Regions from separate parts of the Pannonibacter sp. Q-1 genome, predicted to be linked through region 2. Evidence: riboswitches for the same ligand, from Rfam matches in the RefSeq annotation. Region 2 holds a riboswitch; each other region holds the start of a gene.
What was found. Region 2 has a riboswitch for thiamine pyrophosphate ahead of ACVNHC_RS14830 (hydroxyethylthiazole kinase). Riboswitches for the same ligand answer to the same signal wherever they lie in the genome.

Region 1 (9,400 bases), on a different contig from region 2:
TGGTCCCGGCCGGAAGCACGCCCAGCACCTTGCCGGAGCGGTAGGCCATCGCAGCGGCAGCCGAGATGGTGCCATCCCCGCCGCCGGCAAGGATGACCTCTGCCGCCGGATCATCCGCAATGCGCTTCAGATTGTCTTCAAGGCGTGCGGAGGAGGTGACGATACACTGCACCTCATGGCCTGCGGCGGAGAACTCCGTCTCGATAAGGCTGCAGACCGCCTGAATATCGGCCGTCTTCAGGGTGCCGCCATCCCGGTTCAGGAGAGCTGTAACGCGCATTCAAACTCCCTCTCGTGCCGCAGCCGGGACATCCAGACAGCACAAGCGGGCAGAACGAAGGACAGTTCTGCCCGCCGCAGGCAAGGCCACAGGGCTGCTTCGCGGTCAGCCGTGAAATAGCTGCTGGGTGACAGGCGCAGACAGGCTGTCGGGGCCGTAATCTTCTTCGCCGCTGATCTGCAGCCGTTCCTGCAGGCGGTTGCGGGCGCGGTTGACCCGGCTCTTGATCGTGCCGATGGCACAGCCGCAGATCTCCGCCGCTTCCTCATAGGAAAAGCCGGAGGCGCCGATCAGAATGATGGCTTCGCGCTGATCGTCGGGCAATTCTTCCAGCGCCTTGCGGAAGTCCTGCAGGTCGAGCGAGCCATACTGGCCCGGATGCACGGCGAGGCGTTCGGTGAACAGGCCGTCGCTGTCCTGCACCTCGCGGCCGCGCTTGCGGGCCTGGCTGTAGAATTCGTTGCGCAGGATGGTGAAGAGCCAGGCCTTCATATTGGTGCCCAGCTCGAAGCTTTCCTGCTTGGCCCAGGCCTTCATGATGGCGTCCTGCACCAGATCATCAGCCCTGTCGGCGTTCCCGGCCAGCGACACACCAAAGGCGCGAAGGCTTGGCAGGCAGGCGAGCATCTCACGCTTGAAGATCTTGCGCGGGTCTGCCGCCTGCGCCGTGTCTGCCGTCCCCGCTGCCGTCATTTCTTCAAGCTCCTCTCCTCAGCTTCGTCGAGGCGCTCCAGAAGATCGAGGAACCGGTCGGGAATCCCCTCATTCTGTACCGTGTCGTAAAGCTGCCGGAGGCGGGCCGAGATCTGCTGCGCATGGGCGCCATCCAGCGCTCCAGTGCCAGCGTCCGGTGTTCCGGGCTTTTTCCAGTCGTTCATGGGCATCGTGCATCCGTTTCGTATCTGTCAGGAAAATGCAGACCGTCAAAAAAAGTTCCAGGCAGGAGGAACTTTTTTTGGAACCAGCCGTTCCTTTCCCAAGATGCCCGTGCGTGCGGGCGGTCACAATCCGGTTTCTCCCCGGCACAGTTCCATTCCGGACGCCACACGGGGAGCCCTATGGAGCGTTTTTTAATGTCGCTTTCGACCCGTATTGCACCTCACCTGAGCTATCTGCGCCGCTACGCCAGAGCCGTGACCGGCTCGCAGGCATCAGGCGATGCCTATGTCGCGGCGACCCTCGAGGCCTTGATTGCCGATGTGTCGCTTCTGCCAGAGGCGCAGGACGACCGGGTTGCGCTTTACAAACTCTTTGCCACGCTTTTTGGTTCCACGCTGATCAAGATCGAGACGTCGGAATCGCCGTTCCTGTGGGAGCGCCGGGCCTCCAGCTACCTTGCGTCGCTGCCGCCACGCAGCCGTCTCGCTTTCCTGCTGGTGTCGGTGGAGGAGTTCACCCCAGCCCAGGCAGCCGATATCCTGTCCGTGACGGAAGCCGAGTTTGGCGCCCTGCTGCGCGAGGCGGCGGAGGACATCTCCCGTCAGGTCGCCACCGATATCATGATCATCGAGGATGAGCCGCTGATCGCCATGGATATCGAACAGATGGTGGAAGGGCTGGGCCACCGGGTCACCGGCATTGCCCGCACCCATACGGAGGCCGTGGAACTGTTCCGCGAGACCCGGCCGCGCATGATCCTCGCCGATATCCAGCTGGCCGATGGCAGCTCCGGCCTGGATGCTGTGAACGAGATACTCGCCGACGTGACGGTGCCGGTCATCTTCATCACCGCCTTCCCCGAACGCCTGCTGACGGGCGAGCGGCCGGAACCGGCGTTCCTTGTGACCAAGCCTTTCAATCCGGACATGGTGAAGGCCCTGATCAGCCAGGCCCTGTTCTTCGACGAAAGCGCCAGGGCTGCGGCGGCGGAGTAATGCCATGCCGCATGGCGCTTCCGCCTTCCAGGGCTTGATGCGTCAGCGCCGCAGGGTCTTGCTATAACAGGTTTCACCCCTCGAGAGCCGGATGCGATGGAACCACACGGGAGTTCAGCCGTTACATGATCAGCACCTTGCCTCTGCACTGCATACTATCGTTGCAAAGCAGAGGTGGTGAAAGTCTCGAAGCTGGAGAGCGGAAAGTCCTGTGGCAATGCAGGACTTGTGTCTTTCAGAAGGAGTTGATCATGCTGTATTATGCGGCTGTATTTCTTGTGATTGCGATCATCGCAGGTGTGTTGGGGTTTGGCGGCATTGCCGGTGCTTCTGCCGGTATTGCACAGATTCTATTCTTCGTGTTTCTGGTCTTCCTCGTCCTGTCCCTGATCGCTGGTGTGCTGCGCCGGGGCTAGGGCAGAGGTGATGTTCCGGAGCGAACAGCAGGAGGGGCTGGCTGCAAGAGCAGCGGAGCCCCTTTCTGCGAGAGTTGGAGTGGCGCCGGTGGTTCATCGGTTGATCTGGAAGGATCCGGGGCAGCCGGAGACCCATCTGCGTGAATATCTGCTGCTGGCGCTGGAGCGGTCGGGCATCTGCCTTACCCTTCAGGACAGCCAGCTGAACTATGTCTATGCCGCCAATCTCCCCGCGCCCTGGAGGCTGGATCCGGAAGCAGGCCATCCGACCGATGCCGCCATTTTCGGTGACGAGGTGGCCGGAATGCTGGCGGCCAGCAAGGCTCAGGTCATGGCCTCGGGCGAGCCGGCTTTTCTTGAGGCCGATCTCGGTGAGGCCGGGGTTTTTTCCTTCAATGTGGAACAGGTGACGTCCTTCGGCGCGCGGCCCTATCTGCTGACGACGATCGCCGACCTCACCGAAAAGACCCGCCGCGAGAAGGTGCTCCGGGCGCTTCTGCGCGAGGTCAGCCACCGGTCCAAGAACCTTCTTGCCATCATCCAGAGCATTGCCTCGCAGACGGCGCGGCATTCCACCCGGATGGACCAGTTTCTGGCCAAGTTCCGGGGGCGGTTGCATTCGCTGGCGCAGTCTCAGGATCTGGTGACGGACTCCAATTGGCATGGCGCCTATTTCGAGGATCTGGTGCGCCAGCAGGTCAGCCGCTATGTGCCGCAGAATCCGCATCTGGTCGAGGTGCTGGGTGACAACGCCCTGCTGGACCCGAATGCGGCCTTGCATGTGGGCCTGGCCCTGCACGAACTGATGGTCAATGCGGTCAGCTACGGAACGGCGCTGACCGTTGGCCCGCCGGTCACGGTGCGCTGCCGGCTGAGCAAGCAGGACGGTGTACGGATGGCGGAAATCGTCTGGATCGAATCCGTGACGCCGCAGGCCGGCGCACCGGCCGCCGGGACGGGCGCCGGCCAGACATCCCGCACGGCCTATGACCGCCATTTTGGCAGCACCGTGCTGGAGCGGGTTGTACCGCTGGCTGTCAACGGCAAGGCCAGCTACAGCCTTACGCCGCGCCTGGTGACATACAGCATCGAGTTTCCCGTGGAGCCCCATCCGGCCTGATTTCTCCGGCCAGATGGGGTTAACCCCGAAAATTCAGCACATTGTCCTAACGTAACCTATTGAAAACTGACAAGGCACACCGTTTACTCCCTCAACCGGCAGGGTGTCTTCACCCCTGTCCCCCGAGCACGGTTGCAGATGTCATGAGGAAGTATCTCCCCCCGGCCGTGTTCCTTGCCGTGGCCTGTGTTGGGCTGTGGCTGACCTGGGCCGTTTTTCAGGCTGAAACAACGGCAGAACGGCAGCGGTTTGAAGCCGTTGCCCGGGAGGCCGTGGACAGGGTCAGCAGCCGCATAGAGCAGCAGCTTGGTGTTCTGGCGGCCACCCAGGCCTTTTTCGAGGCTGCGGGGGGCATTGCCAAACATAACGAGTTTCGCACCTTCGTTCTGGGCCTTGAGCTGACAGGCCAGCTCCGCGGGCTGCAAGGCGTCGGCTTTGCACAGTTGGTCCGCACCGGGGCAGAGGCCCCTGTGAATGAGGCGCTGTCCGTCCATTTCGGGAGTGAGGCTGCCGTCTGGCCCAAGACCACCGCAGAAGACTGGCGCACGCCCATTGTGATGCTGGAGCCGCAGGATCCGCGCAACGCCCGGGCCATCGGATATGACATGTTCAGCGAGCCCCTGCGCCGGGCCGCCATGTCGCGCGCCATGGAAACCGGCAAGCCCCATGCCTCGGCGCCGGTCGAACTGGTGCAGGAGACCGGAACAGAAAAACAGGCAGGCTTTCTGGTCTACAGTCCCTTTCGCGGAACGCAGCCGCGTGTGCTGGGCGATGAGCCCGGCGGGCAGCCGGACGGTTTCATCTATGCTCCGGTGCGCGCAGGAGATCTGATCCTTGCGTCTTTGACGCATCCGCTGGAACTGCCGGTCGAGGTAGAGGTGACGGACACCGGTGCCGACAGTTCCGCGCAGCCCGTGCTGTTCCGGTCTGACGGTTTTGTGAAGCTGTCGGAAAAGGACTTCCAGTCCATGACGGGAGAAATCACCGTTGCCGGCCGCGACTGGCTCGTGCGGGTGCGGCAGCCTGATGCGAAAAACGGCATCGCGGCGCATTGGCGCTCCCTGCTGATCTGCACGTTTTCGCTGCTGTTCGCGGCGGCGCTGGCGGTCTCCATCCGCAATCAGAGCCGGGCCGTCGAAGCCCGGCGTGAGCTGGAAACCATGTCGCAGCAGGTCATCGCCGAGAAGGATCTGATGCTTCAGGAAATGAAGCACCGGATCAAGAATTCCATTGCCCGCATTCTCGCCATTGCCCGCCAGACGGCCAGCAGTTCTCCCTCACTGGAGAGCTTTTCTTCGTCCTTTGCCTCCAGACTGCAGGCCATGGCCAATGCGCAGGACCTCCTGACCCGGTCCCGCTGGCAGCGCGCCGGGCTCAACGAGCTTCTGGAGCAGGAACTGGAGCAGGTGTTCGGCGAAGCGCTCCAGCGTGAAAAGCTGTGCGGCCCCCCGGTGGTCCTCAACGAAAAGGCTGCCCACGCGCTGAGCCTCGTCTTCCACGAGCTGGCAACCAACGCGCTCAAATATGCCCGTGTCGGCGATGACGGGGCTTCCCTGACCGTGGACTGGACGCTGGAAGCCGCTCCCAAGGGCAAGCTTCTGCAACTGGTGTGGACGGAGAAATCCGCGCAAGCCGTGGAACCAGGGACAGCCAAGGGCTTCGGCACACGGCTGATTGACGCCAGCATCCGCGGCGAGCTGGGCGGCAAGATCGAGCGTGAATTCACCGGCCATGGCCTTGTCGTGCGCATGACCGTACCGCTGCAGGCCTGAGACTCGATCCCCCCGCTGGCGATCAGCGCCAGCGGGCCGTGGCGGCGAGCCATTCCCGCACGCGCGCTTCCGGATCTGCATTGCGGGTGATGTCGGTGGCAACCGCTGCACTGTCAGCCCCTGCGGCAAGCGCCGCTTCCGCTCGCTCCGGTGTCAGCCCGCCAATGCCGATCAGCGGCAATGCACCAATGCGCTGCTTCCAGATGCCAAGCTTCTCCAGTCCCTGCGGCGCCCACTTCATCTCCTTCAGGATGGTGGGATAGACCGGACCCAGCGCCACATAATCGGGCTTGGCGGCAAGCGCCGTCTCAAGTTCGGCCTCGTCATGAGTGGAAAGGCCCAGCTTCAGCCCGGCGCGGCGGATGGCGGCAAGATCGGCCTCCGCCAGATCCTCCTGCCCCAGATGCAGCCAGCTGCAGCCTTCTTCGATGGCCATCTGCCAGTAGTCATTCAGCACCAGTGTGGCGCCATGGGCCTCGCAAACGGCTTTTGCGTCGCGGATCTGGCGTCGCAGCTCTTCAGGTTCGCAGTCCTTGACCCGCAACTGCACCAGCTTCACGCCCTGCGGCACAAGGCGGACGATCCAGTCCGCGCTGTCGACGATGAGATAGAACGGATCAAGCGTCATCCGAAGGCTCCCTTGCCAATGATGGGGGTTGATGGCACGGCCATGTCCCTTGGTTCAAGCAATCCGGCAAGATAGCCTTGGCGCCCGGCCTCCACCGCCCCGGCAAAGGCTTCGGCCATCAGCTCCGGATCCGCGGCTCCCGCCACGGCCGTGTTGAGCAGCACCGCATCAAAGCCCAGCTCCATCACCGTGGTGGCATGGGAGGGGCGGCCAAGCCCGGCGTCGACGATCAGCGGCACATCCGGGAAGGCGGCACGCATGGACCTGAGGGCAGCAAGGTTCTGCGGGCCCGCCGCCGTGCCGATGGGCGCGCACCAGGGCATCAGCACCTGGGATCCGGCGGCCAGCAGCTTCTCCCCCACGATCAGGTCATCGGTGGTGTAGGGAAACACCTCGAAGCCTTCGGCGCTGAGAATGCGCGCGGCCTCCACCAGTTCGAACACATCCGGCTGCAGTGTGTCGTGGTGGCCGATCACCTCCAGCTTGATCCAGTTGGTGGCGAACACCTCACGCGCCATTTTCGCCGTCAGCACCGCCTCGGACGCGCTGTGGCATCCGGCCGTGTTGGGCAGAACCTTGACGCCCAGATCGCGGATCATCTGGAAAAAGGCGCCGCCATTGCGCCCGCCCGCCGTCTCCCGGCGCAGCGACACGGTGACGATCTCGACCTTCGAGCGGCGCACCGCCCCGGCCAGAACGGCAGGGGAAGGATAACGCGCCGTGCCCAGCAGCATGCGGGATGAAACGTCGCTGCCATAAAGCGTGAGGCTCATCTCAGCCTCCCTGCATCGGCGACAGGATCTCGATCCGGTCGCCCTCGTTCAGCCGGCAGGTGTCCCGCGCTTCGCGCGGCACCAGTTCGCCGTTGACGGCGGTGGCCAGCCAGTCGCCTTCATAATCGAGTTCCTGCAGCAGGGCGGGCAGGGTTTCCGCCGCACAGGCCACGGCCTCGCCATTCACCAGCACATTCATGGGTTTGCATCTCCCTTGTTTTCCATCAGCCGCCGTGCGGCCATATCCGCTGCCTGCCGGGCGAGGGCCGGGGCGAGCAGGAAACCATGCCGGTACATGCCGGCCACTGCGAGATCCGTGCCTTGCGGCAGGCGCTCCCGCTCTGCCACCACGCGCGGCATGTTGTCGTCAAAGGCCGGGCGCACACCGGCACCCAGTTCCACGATGCGTGCTTCGCCAAAGGCGGGATGCAACGCATAGGCGGTGTTGGTCAGTTCCATGACCGAGCGGGCAGTCACCGGGCCGCCGTCGTCGCTTTCGATCATGGTCGCCCCTACCATGAAGCGCCCGCCGCCGCGCGGCACCACATAAAGCGGATGGCGCGGATGCAGCAGCCGCACGGGCCGCGACAGGGAAATCTCGCCGGTCTCCAGATACAGCATCTCGCCGCGCACACCGCGCAGGCCCTGTACCCGGTCTATGGCGCCGGGCCCCGTGCAGTCGATGACGAGGGATGCGTCCGTCTCAGCCCCTTGCGCCGCATCGCCCAACCGGAAGGTGACGCCTTGCGCTTCCAGCTGCTTCCACAGCGCCGTCATGGCAAGGCGCGGGTCGAGATGCGCTTCGCTCTCGAAGAACAGCCCGGTCATGAACCGCCCGGCCAGCGCAGGTTCCAGTTCGGCAATCTCCGCCGCATCTACCATTCGGTGGCCTGCGGACCTGCTGGCAAAGCGGCGCAGTTCCGCCTGATCGCGCGGCGGGCACAGAACCAGCGTGCCCTTGCGGGAGACAAGCCCCGGCACGGCCGCCTCCCACCAGTCTGCAGCTTCCAGTCCAAGCTTCAGCACCTCGGGCCCGGCGGTCTCTGCCTCGCACCAGGGCGCCAGCATGCCGCCGGCATAGAAGGAAGCCCCGTGTCCCGGCGCCGGACTGGTGTCCGCCACGGTGACGGCAAGTCCAAGGCGGGACAGTTCGAGCGCCGCCGCAAGCCCGGCAACCCCGGCCCCGCGCACGAGCACCGTGGAGGAGCCTGACAGTCTGGAAAGGCGAGAGTGTGTCTGGCGCATCCGCTTCCGGCTTCCGTGGCATTTGTCTCACGGGCGGAAGGGATTTGTGAGGCGCCCGCCGGCAAACGCCAGACCTCCGCGCATCACACACCATCCCTCCGCCAGCGTGAACTGGATCAGGTTCAACGGGTCACTGCGCTGCATCGCCAGCAGTATCTCAGCCCCTTGCACGGGACTCCCCAAGGTGGAGCCCAACCTTTGCGCCGGGCGGCCGGGATTGTCAATTGCATGACAGGAGCTGCATGGCAGGGGCTGCATGAAGGCGGCTGCGTTGACAGGGATTGGCCGCGCGTCTAGGACAGGTTCAGTCAGTCAGGGAGATTTATGCGCAGAAGCTTCAATCCAGTTTGACCCTGCGGGGTGAGCGGCCATCCGGCCGGATGATTGAGTGTGCGCATTTGCGCCTGACTGACGGAAATATGAACATGACAGACCTTTGCATCAGGCCGTACCGGCCGGATGATACCTCCTGCCTGCTCCGCATCTGGCGGACAGCCTCCGAGCTGGGCCATCCCTTCTTGGGCAAGGACCAGCTCGATGCCCAGGAGAAGCTGACCGCAGAGATCTATCTGCCCATGGCCGAAACCTGGATCATCGAGGTGAATGGCCAGCCGGCCGGCTTCATCGGCCTCCTCGATGACTTTATCGGCGGCCTTTTTGTGGACCCGGCCCAACATGGGCGCGGCCTTGGCAAGGCGCTTGTGGCCCATGCACTCAAGAGCCGCAGCAGCCTGGACTTGGAGGTCTATGCCCGCAACGAAGCCGCTCACGGCTTTTACCGCAGGCTTGGCTTCCTGGAGGTGGGCCGGCGTCCGGAGGATGACAACGGCTTGCCCTTCGAAGTGATCCGGCTTCGCCTCGACAAGCCCTTCTGACGGCAAGGGATGACCGGGCCGCATCCTGTGACGATGCGGCCCGGCCAAGTGTCAGTCCGGCTGATTCAGTCCGAAGGCGGGGTGATGGATCAGCTCTCCCTGCGGGGCCTGCCCGCCGAAAGGCAGCGCCAGAACCACGCTGGAAGGAACGCCCGTGACACCCAGCCCGGGAAAGGCCCGGAAGCCAAACCGGGCATAATAGGCCGGGCTGCCTACCAGCGCCGCCCCGCGCGCCAGCGGCCTGAGCTGGCGCAGTGCTTCGCGCATCAGGGCCGTGCCGGTGCCCTGACGGTGCCGTTCGGGCAGCACCGCCAGAGGGCCGATCAGCCCCCAGGGGCCATCCGGCCCTATGCGGGCCCAGGAGGCGGCGAGATAACCCGTTACCTCGCCGTCCTCTTCGGCGATGAGTGAAAGCGC
Region 2 (9,400 bases):
TCCCGGAAATGCAAACGGCCGGCACCCGCGGGTACCGGCCGTCTTTGATACCGCTGGATAGGCGGTCAGAAGCGGTAGCGCATGGCAGCGCTGACGATGTTGACCGAGGCATCCGCCTTGCCGGCGAACACGATGGGCGCAGCCGCGCTGTAGTCCTGGTGCCCCGGCGCGATACGAATATTCGCATCGCGGCCGATGATGTGGGTGTAGCCCAGGTCGAAGGCCAGATTGTCCAGCACCTTGTAGCTGGCACCCGCGCTCAACCAGATCCGGTCACTGTCCGGCAGGCGGGCGGAGCGGATCTTGTCGTCAATGGGCGACCATTCATAGGCCGCACCTGCCCGAACAGTCAGGTGCTCGTTGACATCATATTCCGCACCCAGAGCCGCAAACCAGCCGTCGTTGTAGTTGAACTTCAGCGTGGTCAGCGTGGCGCCATTGGCCTGAAGCGTGACCTTGGGCGACTTCAACCGGCTCCAGTTGGCCCACTCCACGGTGCCAGCACGCGAAAGCTGTCGGTGATGCGCTGCTTGGCAGACAAGGTGACGGTTTCGGGCGTGATCAGCGAGGCATAGATCGGAACTGCAGCGGCCGACGTGATCGTCCCGTCAAGATCGTGAGCCACACCCGAACGGTAGCCGAGACCGAACTCGGTACCGGCAAAGGGCTTGTAGATCACGCCTGCGGTAACACCCACGCCGATGTTGTCGCCTTCAAGCGTCGTGACGGGCGGCGTGGTGGAAGCATTCGTACCTGTTCTCAGCCGCACGCTGAAATACTGCACCTGCACACCCGCGCCAAAAGCCAGCTGGTCATTCACCTTATAGCCGACCATCGGGTTGGCGTTGATCGAGAACGCCTTCGAGCCCGCATTGTAGGTCTGGCCTGCCCAAGGCACGCCGCCATCCGGTTTGGTCGAAAGACCGAACGGCGCATTCACGGCAAGACCAAAGAATACCTGATCGTTGACGTTGTATGCCGTGTAGCTGGAGCCGATCCAGGCATCGGACGCAATGTCGCCGCCGTTGCCATAGGCGCGCAACGTGGAGGTCGAATCAAGATTGATATTGGCCTTGGGCGCAATCAGCGCGTGATGGGACTCGGTGGTGATGCCCAAGCCTGCACCTGTGATCGCCGCCGGGTTCCAGAACATCGACGAGATCGACGGACCGGTCGTTGCATTACCGGCGAAGGACATACCTTGATAATAAGCGCTCTGCTCACGCAGCGCAAAACCGCCTGCATAAGCCTGCCCCGCAACAGAGATCATCCCGATGGCGGTGGTGCACAGAGCCAGCGTCTTGCTGATACGAACCATGTTGCTCAAACCCTCCCAAGCATTCTCAAAGCCCTGCCAAGCTTTGTTCCTCAGGATCAACGGTCAGGCAAAATTCAGGATAGATCAATTGCAAAAGAATGCATGGCCGAGAACTTAGGATTTATGCTGCATTGCATCAATCCGGAAAACCAGCCTGCATTCCCTTTGGGAAGCTCAGCCCTGAATGACGGAAATATGTCATATTCAGCAGGATTGAGCGCTTCAAACCCCGCCTGCATTTCAGTTGCACATTTTTTAGTCAGATTTTCAATGATTTCACGCCGTTTCGTTTTCCAATGCCATGTTGCAGGATAGCAACAATTTGAGCTGCTAGACGGCAGGTTGCAGATGCCGCATGGCTCACACCAGATCCCAGAGAGGCTGGCGCACTCCCTGAAAATGCTCAAGACGCGCAAAACCCGGGCCTAAACCGGTAGTCACTGGTGAGTCACTTCCAGTGAGTCGGGGCCTGCCTGGAGTCTGTCAGGCCTTGCCGGCATCGCGCGCGGCAAGGAACCGCTGTACGGAGACCCGGCTCCAGGGCGCCAGCCGCGCCAGCGCCTTGCTGTAGCTGGCGTGGATGCGGGCTGTAAGCTCGTCCTTGGCCGCAAGCTCTCCCAGCACCAGCTCTGTTTCGCGGCGCAGCGCATCCAGCACGTCTTCGGGATAGAAGCGCAGCAGCACCCCGTCGTCCTTCTGCAGGCTCTCAAGGCTGCCCGCATTCATCCATTCGCTTTCGGCCAGCGAGCGCCCGTTCTCGGCCTTGCAGGCCTCCAGAACGATGGTTCTGAGATCTTCCGGCAGCCCTTCCAGTGCATTCCTGTTGAACAGCGCCTCGCCAGTGCCGTTCGGCTCATGGAAGCCGGGGGCGTAGTAGAACTTGGCCACCTTCTGGAAGCCCATGGCCTGATCGCTCCACGGCCCCAGAAACTCGGTTGCGTCGATGAGGCCGGATTGCAGCGCCGGGAAGATTTCCCCCGGCGGCAGAGCGACCGGCGTTGCCCCCAGACGGCGCATGACCTCGCCGCCCAATCCGGGCATGCGGATCTTCAGGCCGGCAAGATCATCGAGCGTATTGATTTCCTTGCGGAACCAGCCGCCCATCTGCACGCCGGTGTTGCCCGCCATCACCGGCTTGATGCCAAAGGGGGCGTAAAGCTCGTCCCACAGCGCCTGCCCGCCGCCCTGCTCGATCCAGGTGATGTGCTCGAGCGGCAGAAGGCCGAAGGGAATCGCCGTAAACCAGACGGCGGCCGACATCTTGCCCTGCCAGAAGAAGGAGGCCGTGTGCGCCACCTGTGCCGTACCGGCTGACACGGCATCGAACACGCCGAGCGGCGGTACCAGTTCGCCGGCCGCAAAGAGCCGCACGCGCATGCGCCCGCCCGACATTTTCTCGATCCGGTCGCAGATCGTCTGGGCGGTTGTTCCCGGCCCCGGCAGGTTCTTCTGCCAGGAGGTCACCATCTTCCACTCGATCACCGCAGAGTTTGTGCTGGCGAGTGCGGGCGCTGCCAGCAGCGAAGCGGCGCTGGCCGCGCCCAGCTTGAGGGCCTGACGGCGCGAGGCGGACGGCTTGATCTCAGTCGGCATGACTTGTCTCCCAGAGCGCGTGGAAATGATGCACGGGCCCATGGCCTTCACCGATCTTGAGATCATCGGCCGCGCGGATGGCATGGGTCACATAGAGCTTCGCTCCGGCAACCGCATCCGGCAGCGAAAGGCCTTTGGCAAGGCCCGCAGCAATGGCGGACGACAGGGTGCAGCCGGTTCCGTGGCTGTTGCGCGTGGCATGGCGGGGGGCGGTGAACCACTGTTCGCGTCCATCGCGGGTCAGCAGCAGATCCTCGCTCTCCGGCCCCTCCCCGTGGCCGCCCTTCAGCAGCACGGCCCTGGCGCCCAAATCCAGCAGCGCCTGCGCCTGAGCGCGCATGGCCTCCCGGCCCTGTGCGATTTCCGTATTCAGCATGCGGGCAGCTTCCGGCAGGTTCGGCGTGATCAGCTGCGCGCGCGGCAGCAGTTCCGCAATCAGCACGGAGACCGCTTCCGGCACCAGCAGCGGGTCGCCGGAGGCTGCGACCATCACCGGATCGAGCACCACATTGGACGCTTCATGCGCATCCAGACCTTCGGCCACGGCACGGATCACGTCCGGACGCGACAGCATGCCGATCTTGATGGCATTGACCTTGAGATCGGACAGCACCGCATCCATCTGCGCCCGCACGAAGGCAGGGGGAATGTCATGAATGGCGCTGACGCCGCGCGTGTTCTGCGCCGTCAGTGCGCTCAGCACGCTGGCGCCATAGACACCGAGCGCCGAGAAGGTCTTGAGATCGGCCTGGATACCGGCTCCGCCGCCGGAATCCGAGCCTGCGATGGTCAGGGCAATGGCAGTCATGGTTCCTCCTGAAATCAGGCTGGCAGCAGCTCAGGCGAGCCGCAGGTGCGCGCCAATCTGCGGCGCATCAAGCCCGTAAAGGGCATCAAGAAATGCCGGGACGAAACTGCCCGGGCCGGCGGCCACGACGGCAGCCCTTTCTCCGGCAATCGCCATGATGGACAGCGCCGCAGCCGCAGCCATCACCGGATCCGGCTCCACGGCAAGCGCAGCAGCCGCCACCGCCCCGGCAGCACATCCGGTCGCCGTCACCTTGCCCATCAGCGGATGGCCATTGGCAAGGCGAAGGCTCTGCGCGCCGCTGCTGATGTCATCCACAGCACCGGTCATTGCAACGGGAAGCCCCAGCTGGCGGGAAAGTTCCAGAACGGACGCCCCGCCGCCAAGAGCTGCAAGCTCCCCGGCGTTGATCTTCAGCAAGGACGGCTTCAGCGCCAGCAGGCGCCCGGCCTCGGTCAGGCGCGGCGGCGAACGGTCGGCAAAGACGGGATCCAGCACCCAGGGCTTGCCTTCACCGGCGGCAATGCTGATGGCGCGGTTTGCGGCTTCCTTGCGCGCTTCGTCCAGCGTGCCGAGGTTGACGAGCAGCGCCTGCGCAGAAGCCGTGAAGAAGGGCACTTCTTCCGGCGAAATCGTCATGGACGGAATGGCGCCCAGCGCCAGCAGCACATTGGCGGTGAAGGCCTGCGCGACGGCATTGGTGAGGCAATGCACACGGGGCGCGGACGCGCGGATCTTCTCCAGCACCTCCGCCGTGCGCAAAGCCAGCTGATCTGCAGTGATGTGAGACCTGGCAGCAGCATCCGCTGCGCCGCGTGCCGTTTGACCGCTCATCATCCCAAATCCCTCCGCCGGTACAAGCCGGATCAGGTTCAAGGAGTTGGCACCATCGCCTCTCAGCCCGGCGCATCCGGCGGGCACCCCCATGAGACGGCAAAGAGCTACCAAGCCCGGTCCGGCTTGGCAAGCATGCTCTGCCGGCGGCAAGCGAGCGCAGCGATTGACTGGCGGCGGCGGATCGGCCATGTCCTTTGACAGGACAGCCCTCAGGAGCACGCCATGAAGCCCTTCTTCATCATGATCAAATGCCACCTCGGCGAGACCTACAAGGTCGCCAATGCCATTGCGGATGCCGAGATCGCTTCGGAAATCTACTCCACGAGCGGCGACTATGACCTGCTGGTGAAGGTCTATATCGAGGATGGCGAGGACATCGGCCACTTCGTCAACGAGAAGCTGCATTGCCTCGAAGGCATCCGCGACACCCGCACCATCATCACCTTCAAGGCATTCTGAGACACTATTCAGCCTGCACCGGGCGATGAAAGCCGGGGCGCAGGCTGAGGGTCAGGGCCGCAGCGGCGAGGAGGCCTTGCGTGCCCGGCTGTCGTCCTTGCCCAGCGCCCTCTCGCGGTAGATGACGAAGAGGCCTGCCGCGACCACGATCAGCGCACCGGCCACCACCTGCCACACCGGAATGTCGCCAAAGATCGCCCAGCTGAGCAGCACCGCCCACAGCAGGTTGGCATAGTCGAAGGGCGCGATGGTGGAGGCATCCGCATAGCGGTAGCTCTCGGTCATGACGATCTGGCCGACACCGCCCGCAAGCCCGACGAAGACGAGCAAGGCTGCCGTTTTCGCATCCGGGATGACCCAGGCGAAATCGGGGAAGATCCAGCCAAACGGGATGGTCAGCAGCGAGATCAGCGAGGCACAGCCAGAAAACCAGATGACAATGGTGCTGGTGCGCTCGGTCTCGCAGAGCTTGCGCACGAAGATCATCGCCATGGCCGTGCAGAAGGCGCCAGCGGCCGCAGCTGCCGCGCCGAACCAGGCATCACCGCTCATTTCCGTGCCGCCCATATGCGGGGACAGGATGACGACAATGCCGAGGAACCCGATGATGACCGCCGTCCAGCGGTAGATGCGCACCGTCTCGCCAAGGAAGAAGAAGGCCAGAACCACCGTGAACAGCGGCGCGGCAAAGCCGATGGCGGTCGAGTCGGCGATGGGCAGATATTTCAGCGAGGTGAAGGCAAACAGCATGGCCGCAATGCCCGCCATGGCACGCCCCACATGGCCAAGCGGCTGACGGGTATGAAGAGAGCCGGTCAGTTCACCGCGCAGCGCCACCAGAAGCAGCACCGGAAACAAACCGAAGAAGTTGCGGGCAAAGACGATCTCGCCGATCGGCACGCTTTCTGTGGTGATCTTCAGGGCAACCGCCATGCTGGCGAAGGTGAAGGTGGAGCACAGCTTCAGCGCAATGCCCAGGACGGGCCTTTGTGACGTCAGCACTGCGGCTTGCGGCGGAACGGAAGCACCCTCACCGGAAGCCAATACGCGGCTTTCCGCCTCGCCCTCGTCAGGAGCGTTCGAATCCCTCATGGCCATGTGATCGTCCAAAGGTCCGGCGCCGGGGCGGGCATGAAGAGACGGGGCGCCGGTCCCAAGCCTCATCTCAAATCTGCGGGTGCCGTGGCAACTTCGCCGTGCGCACCATGCATGCTACTGTATACAAGGGTAGCAAACCGGTCTCGAAATTCCAGACCATATTGCCGCAGCTTACAGAATTTTACGCTGCCGGGCGGAAGAGGCAACCGGCGATGGTCCAAATGAGGGGACAGCGCAGTCACCTGCGCTGCCCGGTTTCGCATTGCGTTGTCAGGCGCGGGCGGCCTGAATGGCCTGCCAGACCCGGTGCGGGGTGGCGGGCATGTCGATATGCTCCACCCCTGCCCCATCGCGCAGCGCCATCTGCAGGGCATTCATCACGGCCGCGCAGCCGCCGATGGTCCCGGCCTCGCCAGCGCCCTTGATGCCCAGCGCGTTGGTGGTGGACGGCACGTTCTTCGTCTCGAAATGGATATCCGGCAGGTCCGATGCCCGGATCAGGCGGTAGTCGAGCAGCGAGGCCGTCAGCAGCTGACCGTCCGCATCGAACACCGTTTCCTCGCACAGGGCCTGACTGATCGCCTGCACCGTGCCGCCGATGACCTGTCCGGCGAGCAGAACCGGGTTCACCGTGACGCCGAAGTCATCAACGATGGTGTAGTTCAGCAGCTCGACATCGCCCGTCTCCGGGTCCACTTCCAGCTCGCACACATGCGTGCCGTTGGGATAGGTGGCTTCGGCCTGCTTCACCTCTTCCTGACCGGCGAGCTTTTCACCCGCTGCAGCGGCAACCGCAGCCAGCGAAACGGAACGGTCGGTGCCGACGACACGGACCTCTCCATCCACCAGTTCCAGATCATCAATGCCGGTTTCCAGCTGATCGGCGGCCTTTTCCTTGATCTTGCGGACAAGGCTCTTCGAGGCTTCCAGCACCGACGGCAGGCCGAGCGGAATGGAGCGGGAGCCGCCCGTGCCGCCGCCCTGACGCACACGGTCGGTATCGCCCTGGATCACCTCGATCTGGCCGATATCAAGCCCCAGCTGTTCGGCGATCACCTGCGAATAGGCGGTGGCATGGCCCTGACCGTTGGTCTGGGTGCCGATCAGCAGCGTCACCGTGCCAGTGCCGTTCAGTTCCACCGTCGCCTCTTCCCCGCCGGGGAAGGCGCAGGCCTCGATGTAGCTGCAAAGGCCGATGCCGCGGTATTTGCCCTGCGCCGCGCTCTCTGCCTGGCGGGCGGCAAAGCCGTTCCAGTCCGCCACCTCAAGCGCCTTGTCCATGTGTCCGGCGAAGTCGCCGGTGTCATACATGCGGCCCGTCGCTGTGGTATAGGGCAGCGCGCTGGAAGGCACGAAATTACGGCGGCGGATTTCCGCCGTGCCAAGGCCGGTCTCAAGTCCTGCCTTCTCGATCAGCCGTTCGATCAGATAGGCCGCTTCCGGACGGCCCGCACCGCGATAGGCATCGGTCGGCACCGTGTGGGTGTAGACGCCGGTCGCCGTGACGAAAAGCGCCGGAATATCATAGAGCCCCGTGGACATGGACGTGCCGACGAAGGGGATGAACGGGCCATACTGGTGCAGATAGGCACCCATGGCCGCCAGCACCTGGATGCGCAGGCCAAGGATGCGGCCATCGGCATCCAGCGCCAGGTCGGCGGTGGTGATGTTGTCGCGGCCATGCGCGTCGGTGACGAAGTGGTCCATGCGGTCGCCGGTCCACTTCACCGGACGGCGCAGCTTCTCCGCCGCAAACAGGCAGAGCGGATATTCCCGGTAGACGAACATCTTGGTGCCGAAGCCGCCGCCCACTTCCGGGGTGATGATGCGCAGCCGTGCCGGATCGATGCCGAGGATATCCTTGGCGATGATGTCCCGCTGGCCATGGCCACCCTGCGTGCCCGCCGTCAGCGTGTAGCGGCCGCTGTCCGCATCATATTCGGCAAGGCAGGCGCGCGGCTCCATGTAGTTGGCCACGAGCCGGTTGTTGACGAGACGGATAGAGGTGACATGCGAGGCCTTGCGGAAGGCTTCTTCCGTCTTTGCCTCATCACCATGCCCGAGGCGGAACGCCTTGTTGGTGCCATGCTCCGGCCAGACAAGCGTTGCCCCGTCCTGAGCCGCCTCCTCGATATCGACGATCACATCGAGCGGCTCATAATCCACCTCGATCAGTTCCGCCGCCGACTTGGCCGCATTGACGCTGTCAGCGACGACGAAGGCAATGGCATCGCCCACGTGGCGGACGGTATCGGTGCAGAGCACGGGCCGCACGGGGCACCAGTGCATGGTGCCGTCCAGCTGCTTCATCACCGCCTTCACCGGCATCGGCTTCATGCCGTCAAGGTCAGCCCCGGTCAGCACCATCGCCACGCCCGGATGGGCGCGGGCCTCATCGAGACCGGAGACGGAAATCCGGGCATGCGCCATGGCGGAGCGCAGCACATAGGCATGCAGCGTGCCCTCGGGGGCAAAGTCATCCGTGTAGCGGCCTGTGCCGGTGATCAGGGCAGGATCTTCCTTGCGGCGGACCGGGGCACCGATCCCGAATTTCTTCGGCGTCATCTGGTTCATCTGGAAACGGCCTCGATTGTTATGGGCTGATGCAGCCATGCGGCGCGTGGGGATTGGCCTGAAGGGGCTGCGAAGCTTGTCTTGTCAGACAAGAATGTTGTGCCGGACCGTGAAACGTCAACCCCGAATTAGAAGCAAGACGCCCGATCCTCATATCCGCAGGAATGACAAGGAGCCCGCCGGTGGTATCCGGCGGGCCCCTCATCGGGATCAGGGTCAGGCGTCAGGCGGCCGGCTGATTGGCAGCAGCCGCAGCCCGCTTGGCAGCTTCTTCCTCGACCAGCTCCTTCTTGGACAGCTTGCCCACCATGGTCTTGGGCAGCGCATCGCGGAACTCGATCTCGCGCGGCAACTCAATGGCAGAGAGGTGATCCTTGAGGAAGGCGCGCATTTCCTCCTGCGTGACCGTGGCACCGGCCCGCAGCTTGACGAAGGCCTTCGGCGCCTGTCCCCGGTACTCGTCCGGAACCGCGATCACGATGGCCTCTTCGACGCCTGCATGCTGATACAGGGCTTCCTCGATCACGCGCGGATAGACGTTGTAGCCCGAGCAGAGGATGAGGTCCTTGATCCGGTCCACCAGATAGATGAAGCCGTCCTTGTCGGCATAGCCCACGTCGCCGGTGTGCAGGAAGCCGTTCTCGATGGTGCGGGCGGTTTCCTCGGGCCGCTTCCAGTAGCCCTTCATCACCTGCGGCCCCTTGACCACCAGT
Region 3 (9,400 bases), on a different contig from region 2:
CAGGCCCATGGCGGCACCATCGACAAGTATATCGGCGACAGCATCATGGCCTTCTGGAACGCGCCCGTCCGGGTGGAGAACCACGCCGCCATGGCCTGCGCGGCCAGCCTGAAGATGCTGGACGTGGTGGACCAATTAAATGCGGAAGATGCCTTCGGCTTCAAGGCGCGCAATTTCAAGACCCAGACCGTGCAGATCGGCATTGGCCTCAACACGGGCGAAGCCTGCGTCGGCAACATGGGCTCCTCACGCCGCTTCAACTACTCGGTGATTGGTGACGCAGTGAACGTGGCAAGCCGGATCGAATCCAGCTGCAAGAGCGTCGGCGCCGATCTCGTCGTCTCGGAAGACACCCGCACGCAGGCCCCCGATCTTGCCTATCTGGAGGCTGGCGCCATTCCGCTCAAGGGCAAGTCCCGGCCCGTGAAGCTCTTCGCGCTGATCGGTGATCAGGAACTGCGGCGCAGCGAGGCCTTCCGGACACTTGAGCTGCATCACATGAAGCTGATGGATGCTCTCGACAACCGCAAACCGGAAGCCGCCGCTGCCGCCCTTGCCGACTGCCGCAACGCCGCCCCGCCGGAACTCACCGCCTTCTACGACCGTCTGGCCGAACGGGCCGAACAGCTCGAAACAGCAGCAGCGTGAACTGCGGGAAGGTTTGGGGGGGTGTAAACAAACTCAGGTGTCCCGACCACCTCACCATCGTCATCCCGGACGCAGCGGAGCGGAGATCCGGGACCGGTGAGCCAAGGCCTGCCGGCTCTGGCTCTTTAGCGGAACCAATTTTCGCCCCGGCTCACCGGTCCCGGCTCAAGGCCGGGATGACGACGGATAGATAGGCGTTTTCTTGGCCGTCACCGCAGCTCCGCCGTATAGTCCTCCACCGGCGGCACGCTGGTGATCAGCTTGTTTTCATGCAGAAACTCGGCAAAGCGCTGATAGCGGCCGGCATCCAGAGCTGCCGGGCGCTTGGCAAAACGCGGCAGCGTGTCGCCCCAGGCGCGGCGGTTCAGCTCGTCATCAAGATTCGGATAAGCCGCGATGAAAGCCTCCCACGAGTCCTCCGGATGGTTGGTGAGGTAGACCGTTGCCTTCTCCACTGCAGCGAGGAAACGGACATAGCGCGGGTCCCCGGTCTTGTCCTTCGCCGCCACATAGATCAGCTCGTCGAAGATGGGCACGCCATTCTCCTCCGGGAAGAAGGCCTTGCCCTTCTTGCCCTCCAGTTCGATCTGGGTGAGCTCGAAATTGCGGTAGCCGCCGATCACCGCATCCACCTGACCCGTCATCAGGGACGGCGACAGGGCAAAGTTGACGTTGATGAGTTCCACGTCCTCGATCGAAAGTCCCTGCGAGCGCAGCATCTGGCCGAGCATCGCATCCTCGAAGCCGGAGACGGAGAAGCCGATCTTCTTGCCCTTGAGGTCCGCCAGCGTCTTGATGGGGCCCTCCTCCAGCACGATCAGCGTGTTCAGCGGCGTCTCCACCAGCGTGCCGATCCACTTCAGCGGCATGCCTTCGTTGATCTGGGCATGGAGCGTCGGCTGATAGGACACGGCAATATCCCCCTGCCCGGCCGCCACCAGCTTCGGCGGCATGGCCGGATCGGCCGGCTCGATCAGGTCCACATCAAGCCCTTCGGCTTCAAAGAAACCCTTCTGCTTGGCCACCACCAGCGGCGCGTGGTCCGGATTGACGAACCAGTCGAGCAGAACGGTCAGCTTGTCCGCCGCCGAAGCGGGGGCAGCAGTGGCCAGAACAGCGGCCAGCGACAGCGCGAGAATGCGTTTCATGCGGGGTCTCCCAATAGACAGGTGTTGGATGAAGTTCGAGCCGGTCCAGCCTCAGCCTGACCGGCAGATGCGGGCGCGGGGATCAGTCCTCGCGCTGCCAGGGCACCATGCGGCGGGTCAGACGCTCGACAACGAAGCGCAGGACCAGAACCATGGCGGCAAGCAAGGCAAGAGCGGCGAACATGGTGTCCGTCTGCATCCGGGCATTGCTCTGCAGCATGATGAAGGCAAGCCCGCCCTTGGCCCCGACCCATTCGCCGACAATGGCGCCGATGGGGGCGAAGACCGCTGCAATCCGGACACCGGAGGCAAGCGCGGGCATGGCAGACGGCAGGCGGAAATAACGCAGTTCCTGCCAGCGGTTGACGCGGTAGAGCAGCGCCAGATCGACCAGGCCCTGATCCATCCGCCTGAGGCCGTCAAAGAAGGTGGAGGTGACGGCAAAAAAGATGACCAGCACCGCCATCACGATCTTGGAAGCAAGGCCGAAGCCGAGCCAGAGCACCAGAATGGGGGCAATGGCAAAGACCGGCAGAGCCTGCGTCACCAGAACCACCGGCAGCAGCCCGCGCCGTGCCAGCGGCGACAGCCACATGACGAAGGCCAGCATGACCCCGGCGGCAATGCCGAAGACAAAGCCCAGCAGGGTTTCGCTCAAGGTGATGCTGGCGTGATACAGCAGGAAGCCGCTCTGGCGCTGGAAAGCCTCCAACACTTTCAGCGGACCGGGCAGCATGTAGGGCGGGATTTCGAGGAACCGCACCGCCAGATCCCAGATCAGCAACAGGGACATGCTGACCGTCAGGCCCGGCGCAATGCTGCGCAGGAGAGCGGCTGCACGGGCCGGAAACGCATTCCGGACGGGGCTCGCAGAGGGAAGGGGTTGCCTTCCCGAAAGAAGTTCTATCGACACAAAAGGATCTCCCGTCACCGGCGAGCCGGTCAAGACATTGGAGATCCGGGATATGGCTAAAGGTTTCCGTCCCTTCGCCGGCATGACCCGGATCAGGTTCTAAGGGTTCGGCTTTGCGCCATCTCAGCTCACATCGGAGCACCCCTCGGACCAGCCCGAAACATGCCGCCTGAATGCCGCCTTGGCAAGCAAAACTTGCGGTCCCCTGTCACAAAAGCCGAAGGCCCCGGCTGTCACCCATGGACAGCCGGGGCCTTCAAGCTTAACCGGAACCGGGCAGAACCGCCGGGATCAGCCGCCCTGCCAGGCGGCAATCGCCTGTTCCAGAGCGCGGGCGCCCGGGGTGCCCTTCTCGATGGTGAAGATGGCACGCTTGCCGTTTTCATAGAGCATCGGAATATCGATCCAGCCACGCTCACGCATCAGGGCAAGGTTACGGTCGCGCTCGCTGTCAACGCTCGACAGCGCAATCCAGAAGTAACCCGGAGCAACCTTCACCGAAGCGCCCAGGAGAGCATCTCCGCGCGCTTCCTCGGTCGGCTTCATCACGAGGCCCGGCACATTGGAGACGTCCCCGCCGGAGAAGCCCTCAGGAAGCTGGAACTGGATCTCGACCAGATGGCTGGCAGGCAGAGACGAATCTGTGTTCGGCTTGATTCGCAGCGTCACATTGATGTTCCGGTCCGGAATCTGGGCCTGCGCCACGAGCACCGTTTCGGCCTGTCCGCCGGAGCCGTTTTCCTCGGAAACCGACCAGGCCACATTGCCCGCAGAAGCGGTACCGGATCCGCTGGCATCTTCGCCCTCCTCATAGAGGAAAGCCTTCTGCGCAACGATCGCACCGGGCGTTTCTGCCGTCTGAGCCGGCGTCGTGCTGGCGGGCGGGGCAGCGGCCTCGGGCACGGCAGCAGGCGCCTCCTGCGGCGGCGGCGGGGGGGCTGACGGTGTGATGAGTGTCGTCGTCACGGTCCGCGCATCGGGGGCAACCGCAGGCTCACCCGTATCGGTCAGCAGACGGTCCGTGTTCTTGCCGCCATTCTCGCCATTGGCAGCCGTCTCGCCCGCCGGCGCTCCTGCCTCGGGGGCCGGAGCGGTCGTTGCGGCCGTATCCTCACTGGAGGAGAAGATCCCCGCGATCAGCGAGCGCTGGGAATAGATGAAGGCGCCGATACCGATCAGCACCAGCACAAATCCGCCCAGGAACACGTAGGACATGAAAGACGAACTGCCAGCCGGGCGGGCGCGGCGCGGGGCGCGTGTCCGGCCCTTGCGCGGTTCGTCAGCCGCAAGCCGGTCGGCCGCGGCATTCACGCTTCCAGCACCGGCGGGCGCAGGTGCGGACGGATCCGGGCGCAGGCTGTCACCGGCAGGCGCTGGCCGCGGGCTCGGCGTGGGAAGGGCGTAGGAAGACGGTGCCGGGGCAGCCGGTTCAACGGACGGCTTTGCAGGCGCCGCCCCGAAGGCAGGCTCCATGCGCGGCTGGCTGCGCTCAACGGGCGGCTCTGCCGGAGTGCTTTCGTTGCGGAAGGCATCTCGGGCGGTCTGCACCGCGCTCGACGACGCATCCCCCAGCCTTTCGGCTTCCTGCACGGCAGAGCCCAGCGGCCCGCGCGGCGCAGGCGAAGACGGGGGATAGGGTTCGGTGCGGGGGGCAGCCGGAGCGCTGGCGCCTGCAGCAGGGGCCATGGGCGCGGGCGCAGCAGGCGCCGGGCGCGTCGCCATCAGCGTTTCGCGCGCCGCCTCGGCCTCAACCTTGCGGATAGCCTCCTCAAGGCGCAACTGCTCGGCCGTGATCTCGGACGGGGAAAGCGGCGGCTCATAGGCCTTGAGCTGACTGACAATCGCGTTTCGGGCGCGGCTGTAGACGTTGCGCCGTGCAGAACCGTTGTTCTCCGGCAGTGACGCAATCGTTTTTTTCAAAATCGAATAGTAATCAGCCATTGGCTCGCTCGTGAGGGGTGCCAGCCTGAACCCGGCGCACCGGAAGCTCCGTATTCATGCCATCCCATTTGTAGGCTCAACACCGGCGGGCGCAAGAGGTGTTCAGCAAAGATAGGATGTGCAATCAGGTTTTTACATGACTTTCGGGCGGAATGGGGAGCATTCCGCCCGATAAATTTCACGTCAGTCCTGGAACGGATTCTGCACCAGGATGGTGTCGTCGCGCTCCGGGCTGGTGGAGAGCAGCGCCACCGGCGCACCGATCAGCTCCTCCACATGGCGGACATATTTCACGGCCTGCGCCGGAAGATCAGCCCAGCTGCGGGCACCCTTGGTGGATTCCTGCCAGCCCGGCAGGGTTTCATAAATCGGCACCACACGGGCCTGCGCGCCCTGGGAGGCCGGCAGATAGTCGATCCGCTTGCCGTCCAGCTCATAGCCGACGCAGATCTTCAGCTCTTCCAGGCCGTCCAGAACATCCAGCTTGGTCAGCGCGATGCCGGTGATGCCGGAGGTGCAGACCGTCTGGCGCACCAGAACCGCATCAAACCAGCCGCAGCGGCGCTTGCGGCCCGTGACGGTGCCGAACTCATGGCCGCGGGTGCCGAGGAATTCGCCGACTTCGTTCTGCTGCTCGGTCGGGAACGGGCCTTCGCCCACGCGGGTGGTGTAGGCCTTGGTGATGCCCAGCACATAGCCGACCGCGTTGGGGCCAAGGCCCGAACCGGTGGCAGCCTGACCGGCAACCGTGTTGGACGAGGTCACGAAGGGATAGGTGCCGTGGTCGATGTCGAGCAGTGCGCCCTGCGCGCCTTCAAACAGCAGGCGCTTGCCTTCACGGCGCTGGCCGTCGAGCAGCTTCCACACCGAATCCATGTAGGGCAGCACGGTGCCAGCCACGGAGGACAGTTCTTCGAAGATGGCCTGAGCGGAAATTTCGCTCTCGCCGAGGCCCCGGCGCAACGGATTGTGATGCGCCAGCAGCCGGTCGATCTTGGCCGGCAGCGATTCCAGATTGGCAAGGTCCATCAGACGGATGGACCGGCGGCCCACCTTGTCCTCATAGGCCGGGCCAATGCCGCGGCCCGTGGTGCCGATGCGCGTGCCGGTGCTGGAGTTTTCGCGCAGCGCGTCGAGTTCGCGGTGCAGCGACAGAATCAGCGTCGCGTTTTCGGCGATGCGCAGGGTCTCCGGGTTCACGGTCACGCCCTGATCGCGCAGGCGGCCGATTTCCGACACCAGTGCATGCGGGTCCAGCACCACGCCATTGCCGATCACCGACAGCTTGCCCGGGCGCACGACGCCGGAGGGCAGCAGGGACAGCTTGTAGCTGACGCCGTCGATCACGAGCGTATGGCCGGCATTATGCCCGCCCTGGAAACGGACAATCACATCGGCCTGCTCCGAGAGCCAGTCGACGATCTTGCCCTTGCCTTCATCGCCCCATTGCGAACCGACGACAACAACATTGGCCATGGGTGCCATACCCTTCTCAAAAGGAACCATCTGCCGGGGCCGCTTTTTCCGGGCACCAGCACACAAAACCCCGGTACATGGCCGGGGCAAACGCGCGGACTATAGCCACTTCCGCCAAGAGTTGCGAGCCCGAAACGGAAGAAATTGACGGAAGGGAGCCTCGCATTCCGGGTGGCGCTGACTGCCGGGCAAATGATACATCTTTGATCCTGCAGAGCTGGCAGTGTTTGAAACGGACTGCAAGGAGGAGGAAGGCCTTCCCATAGCCGCAGCGCCCCTCTCCCCCCTTGAGGGGGAGATGTCTGCGTCAGCAGACAGAGGGGGGTAGCAGCGCTTCGGCACAACACGGTCTCTCTCATAAACGGACAGTCCATTACCCCCCTCTGCCCCCAGCCGGGGGCATCTCCCCCTCAAGGGGGGAGAGGAGTTGGTGCCTAACTGAAAGTCCGTTGTAAACACTGCCCGCCAGCATCAACACTCGCCTCAAACATCCGGACACAATCATGTCATTAGCCGCTTGGCTGCTGCTGTTTTTCCTCAGTGCCCTGTGGGGCGGCTCGTTCCTCTTTGCCAAGGTGGCGGTGGCCGAGATTCCGCCGCTGATGCTGGTGTTCCTCAGGGTGCTGATTGCCGCCGCCGTGCTGCATCTGGTGCTCCGGCTGTCGCGGCACCGTTTCCCCCGTGATCCGAAGCTGCTGGCAAGCTTCCTTGTCATGGGCCTGCTCAACAACGTGATTCCCTTCTCGCTGATCTTCTGGGGCCAGACGGGCATCGCGGCAGGCCTTGCCTCGATCCTCAATGCCACGACGCCGATTTTCACCTTCCTGATCGCCGCCGTGGTGCTGCATCAGGAACCGGTGACGGCCAACCGCATAGCAGGGGTGCTGCTGGGACTGTCAGGCGTGGCGCTGATGCTGTCTTCCAGCCTTGCCGGGCTCAGCTCCGATCCGCTTTGGGCACAGGCCGCCTGCCTGGGCGCCGCCCTCTCCTACGGTTTCGCCGGCGCCTTCGGCCGCCGCTTCAAGGGCACGCCGCCGCTCGTCACCGCAACCGGCCAGATCACCGGCTCCACCTTGCTGATGCTGCCGGTCGCGCTTTTCTCGGCCGGAAGCTGGTCACCGGCGGATGTCAGCCTGCTGGTCTGGGGCAATGTGCTGGCGCTCGCCGTGCTCGCCACGGCGCTCGGCTACATGATCTTCTTCCGGCTTCTGGGCGAGGCAGGGGCAACCAACACCTCGACGGTCACCCTGCTGGTCCCCGTCTGCGCCCTCGGCTTCGGATATCTGCTGCTGGGCGAGAGGCTCTATCCGGTGCAATTCGCCGGGCTCGGCATTCTGCTCTGCGGCCTCGTGCTGCTTGACGGGCGGGTGCTGAAACTGCTGCGCCGGTAAAATAAAAGAGCGGCACCCTGCCGGATGCCGCTCATCATGCCTTTTTAGAACTTCAGCGCCTTGGCCTGTTTCACCAGCGGCAGCGATTCGATGGCTGTCAGCGTGGCGGCAGGCACTGCGCCATCCACCTCCAGCAGCGCAATCGCGTCGCCCCCCGGCTCCGTGCGGCCGAGGTTGAAGGTGGCGATGTTGATGCCTGCCTCACCCAGAAGGCTGCCGAACTTGCCGATGAAGCCCGGCTTGTCCTCGTTGGTGATGTAGAGCATGTAGGGGCCGAAACCGGCTTCCATGTTGATGCCCTTCACCTGGATGATGCGCGGCTTGCCATCGGCAAACACCGTGCCTGCGACGGAACGCTCCTGCCGGTCGGTGACGATGGTCAGGCGCATGTAGGTCTCGTAGGCCCCCATCTGGCCGCGCCGCACCTCTTCCACCTGAATGTCCCGCTCGCGGGCGATGGCAGGGGCCGACACCATGTTGACGGTCTGCAGCACCGGCGTCAGCACGCCGGTCAGCGCCGCCGCCGTCAGGGCGCGGGTGTTCATGTCGGCAATCGTGCCTTCATATTCGATGCGGATCTTGCGGATGCCGGTTTCCGTGAGCTGGCCCGCGAAGGAGCCCAGCTGCTCGGCCAGCCGCACGAAGGGCGTCAGGCGCGGCGCTTCTTCCGCCGAGATCGAAGGCATGTTGAGCGCGTTGATGACGGCACCGCTCATCAGATAGTCCGAGATCTGCTCGGCCACCTGCAGGGCAACGTTCTCCTGCGCCTCTTCGGTCGAAGCGCCCAGATGCGGGGTGCAGACCATGTTCGGCGCGCCGAAGAGCACGTTTTCCTTCGCAGGCTCCTCGACAAACACATCGAACCCGGCCCCTGCCACATGGCCCGTATCAAGTGCCGCCCGCAGGGCCACCTCATCAACCAGCCCGCCACGGGCGCAGTTGATGATATAGACGCCGCGCTTGGTCTTCATCAGTGCATCGGCGGAGATGATGTTGCGGGTCTTGTCCGTCAGCGGCGTGTGCAGGGTGATGAAATCGGCCCGCGCCAGCAGCGTGTCCAGCTCAACCTTTTCAACACCCAGATCCCTTGCCCGCTCAACCGACAGGAACGGGTCAAAGGCGAGAACCTTCATCTTCAGGCCGATGGCCCGGTCGGCGACGATCGAGCCGATGTTGCCGCAGCCGATGAGACCCAGCGTCTTGCCGGTGATTTCCACACCCATGAAGCGGGACTTCTCCCACTTGCCGGCCTGCGTCGAGGCATCGGCGGCCGGGATCTGCCGGGCGAGCGAGAACATCATCGCAATGGCATGTTCCGCCGTGGTGATCGCGTTGCCGAAGGGCGTGTTCATCACGATGATGCCCTTGGCGGTGGCAGCCGGGATATCGACATTGTCGACGCCGATGCCCGCACGGCCGATCACCTTCAGCCGCGTGGCGGCGGCAATCACCTTTTCGGTGACCTTGGTGGCCGAGCGGATGGCAAGGCCGTCATACTCGCCGATCACGGCCAGCAGCGCGTCCTTGTCCTTGCCCAGCTCCGGGCGGAAATCCACGTCGATGCCGCGATTCTTGAAGATCTGGATGGCTGCTTCCGACAGCTGATCCGAAATGAGCACTCTGGGAGCCATGAAACTCTCCTTCATTCAGCGCGCTTCAGGCAAGGCTGCACCGTCTGCGGTTCAACCGGTGAACCGCAGCAGGCGCCTCACGCGGGCGCAGGATTTGGGTGAAGTGCAAGGCCCGGAGAAAAGCTCACCGGGCCCTCGCATCAGGCGGCTGCCTGCAGGCGGGCCTTCTGGGCCGCAAAGGCCCAGTCGAGCCAGGGCAGAAGCGCCGCAACGCTGTCCGGATCCACCGTCGCGCCGCACCAGATGCGGAAG

Region 1: linked by a shared signal. The riboswitch ahead of ACVNHC_RS15250 (FAD-dependent oxidoreductase) and the one ahead of ACVNHC_RS14830 (hydroxyethylthiazole kinase) in region 2 are both predicted to bind thiamine pyrophosphate.
Region 3: linked by a shared signal. The riboswitch ahead of ACVNHC_RS17635 (ABC transporter permease) and the one ahead of ACVNHC_RS14830 (hydroxyethylthiazole kinase) in region 2 are both predicted to bind thiamine pyrophosphate.

What each region holds. Positions count from the first base shown of each region.
Region 1 is NZ_JBSXNB010000005.1:65,276-74,675, forward strand. Features, by position in the region: gene ACVNHC_RS15200 (diacylglycerol/lipid kinase family protein) at 1-280, opposite strand, end outside; gene ACVNHC_RS15205 (RNA polymerase sigma factor) at 386-973, opposite strand; gene ACVNHC_RS15210 (NepR family anti-sigma factor) at 970-1,158, opposite strand; gene ACVNHC_RS15215 (response regulator) at 1,354-2,154, shown strand; gene ACVNHC_RS15220 (DUF1328 domain-containing protein) at 2,406-2,570, shown strand; gene ACVNHC_RS15225 (sensor histidine kinase) at 2,659-3,690, shown strand; gene ACVNHC_RS15230 (CHASE domain-containing protein) at 3,834-5,462, shown strand; gene ACVNHC_RS15235 (thiamine phosphate synthase) at 5,485-6,090, opposite strand; gene ACVNHC_RS15240 (thiazole synthase) at 6,087-6,863, opposite strand; gene thiS (sulfur carrier protein ThiS) at 6,865-7,062, opposite strand; gene ACVNHC_RS15250 (FAD-dependent oxidoreductase) at 7,059-8,108, opposite strand; TPP riboswitch at 8,185-8,300, opposite strand; gene ACVNHC_RS15255 (GNAT family N-acetyltransferase) at 8,534-8,983, shown strand; gene ACVNHC_RS15260 (GNAT family N-acetyltransferase) at 9,035-9,400, opposite strand, start outside.
Region 2 is NZ_JBSXNB010000004.1:725,366-734,765, forward strand. Features, by position in the region: partial or broken gene ACVNHC_RS14815 (OmpP1/FadL family transporter) at 66-1,318, opposite strand; gene ACVNHC_RS14820 (TRAP transporter substrate-binding protein) at 1,802-2,911, opposite strand; gene thiD (bifunctional hydroxymethylpyrimidine kinase/phosphomethylpyrimidine kinase) at 2,901-3,719, opposite strand; gene ACVNHC_RS14830 (hydroxyethylthiazole kinase) at 3,750-4,556, opposite strand; TPP riboswitch at 4,545-4,654, opposite strand; gene ACVNHC_RS14835 (Lrp/AsnC ligand binding domain-containing protein) at 4,779-5,015, shown strand; gene ACVNHC_RS14840 (DMT family transporter) at 5,067-6,113, opposite strand; gene ACVNHC_RS14845 (xanthine dehydrogenase family protein molybdopterin-binding subunit) at 6,384-8,687, opposite strand; gene ACVNHC_RS14850 (long-chain-fatty-acid--CoA ligase) at 8,911-9,400, opposite strand, start outside.
Region 3 is NZ_JBSXNB010000006.1:118,150-127,549, forward strand. Features, by position in the region: gene ACVNHC_RS17625 (CHASE2 domain-containing protein) at 1-648, shown strand, start outside; gene ACVNHC_RS17630 (ABC transporter substrate-binding protein) at 858-1,796, opposite strand; gene ACVNHC_RS17635 (ABC transporter permease) at 1,879-2,589, opposite strand; TPP riboswitch at 2,762-2,865, opposite strand; gene ACVNHC_RS17640 (hypothetical protein) at 3,001-4,650, opposite strand; gene ACVNHC_RS17645 (adenylosuccinate synthase) at 4,834-6,126, opposite strand; gene ACVNHC_RS17650 (DMT family transporter) at 6,630-7,517, shown strand; gene serA (phosphoglycerate dehydrogenase) at 7,562-9,148, opposite strand; gene ACVNHC_RS17660 (phosphoserine transaminase) at 9,289-9,400, opposite strand, start outside.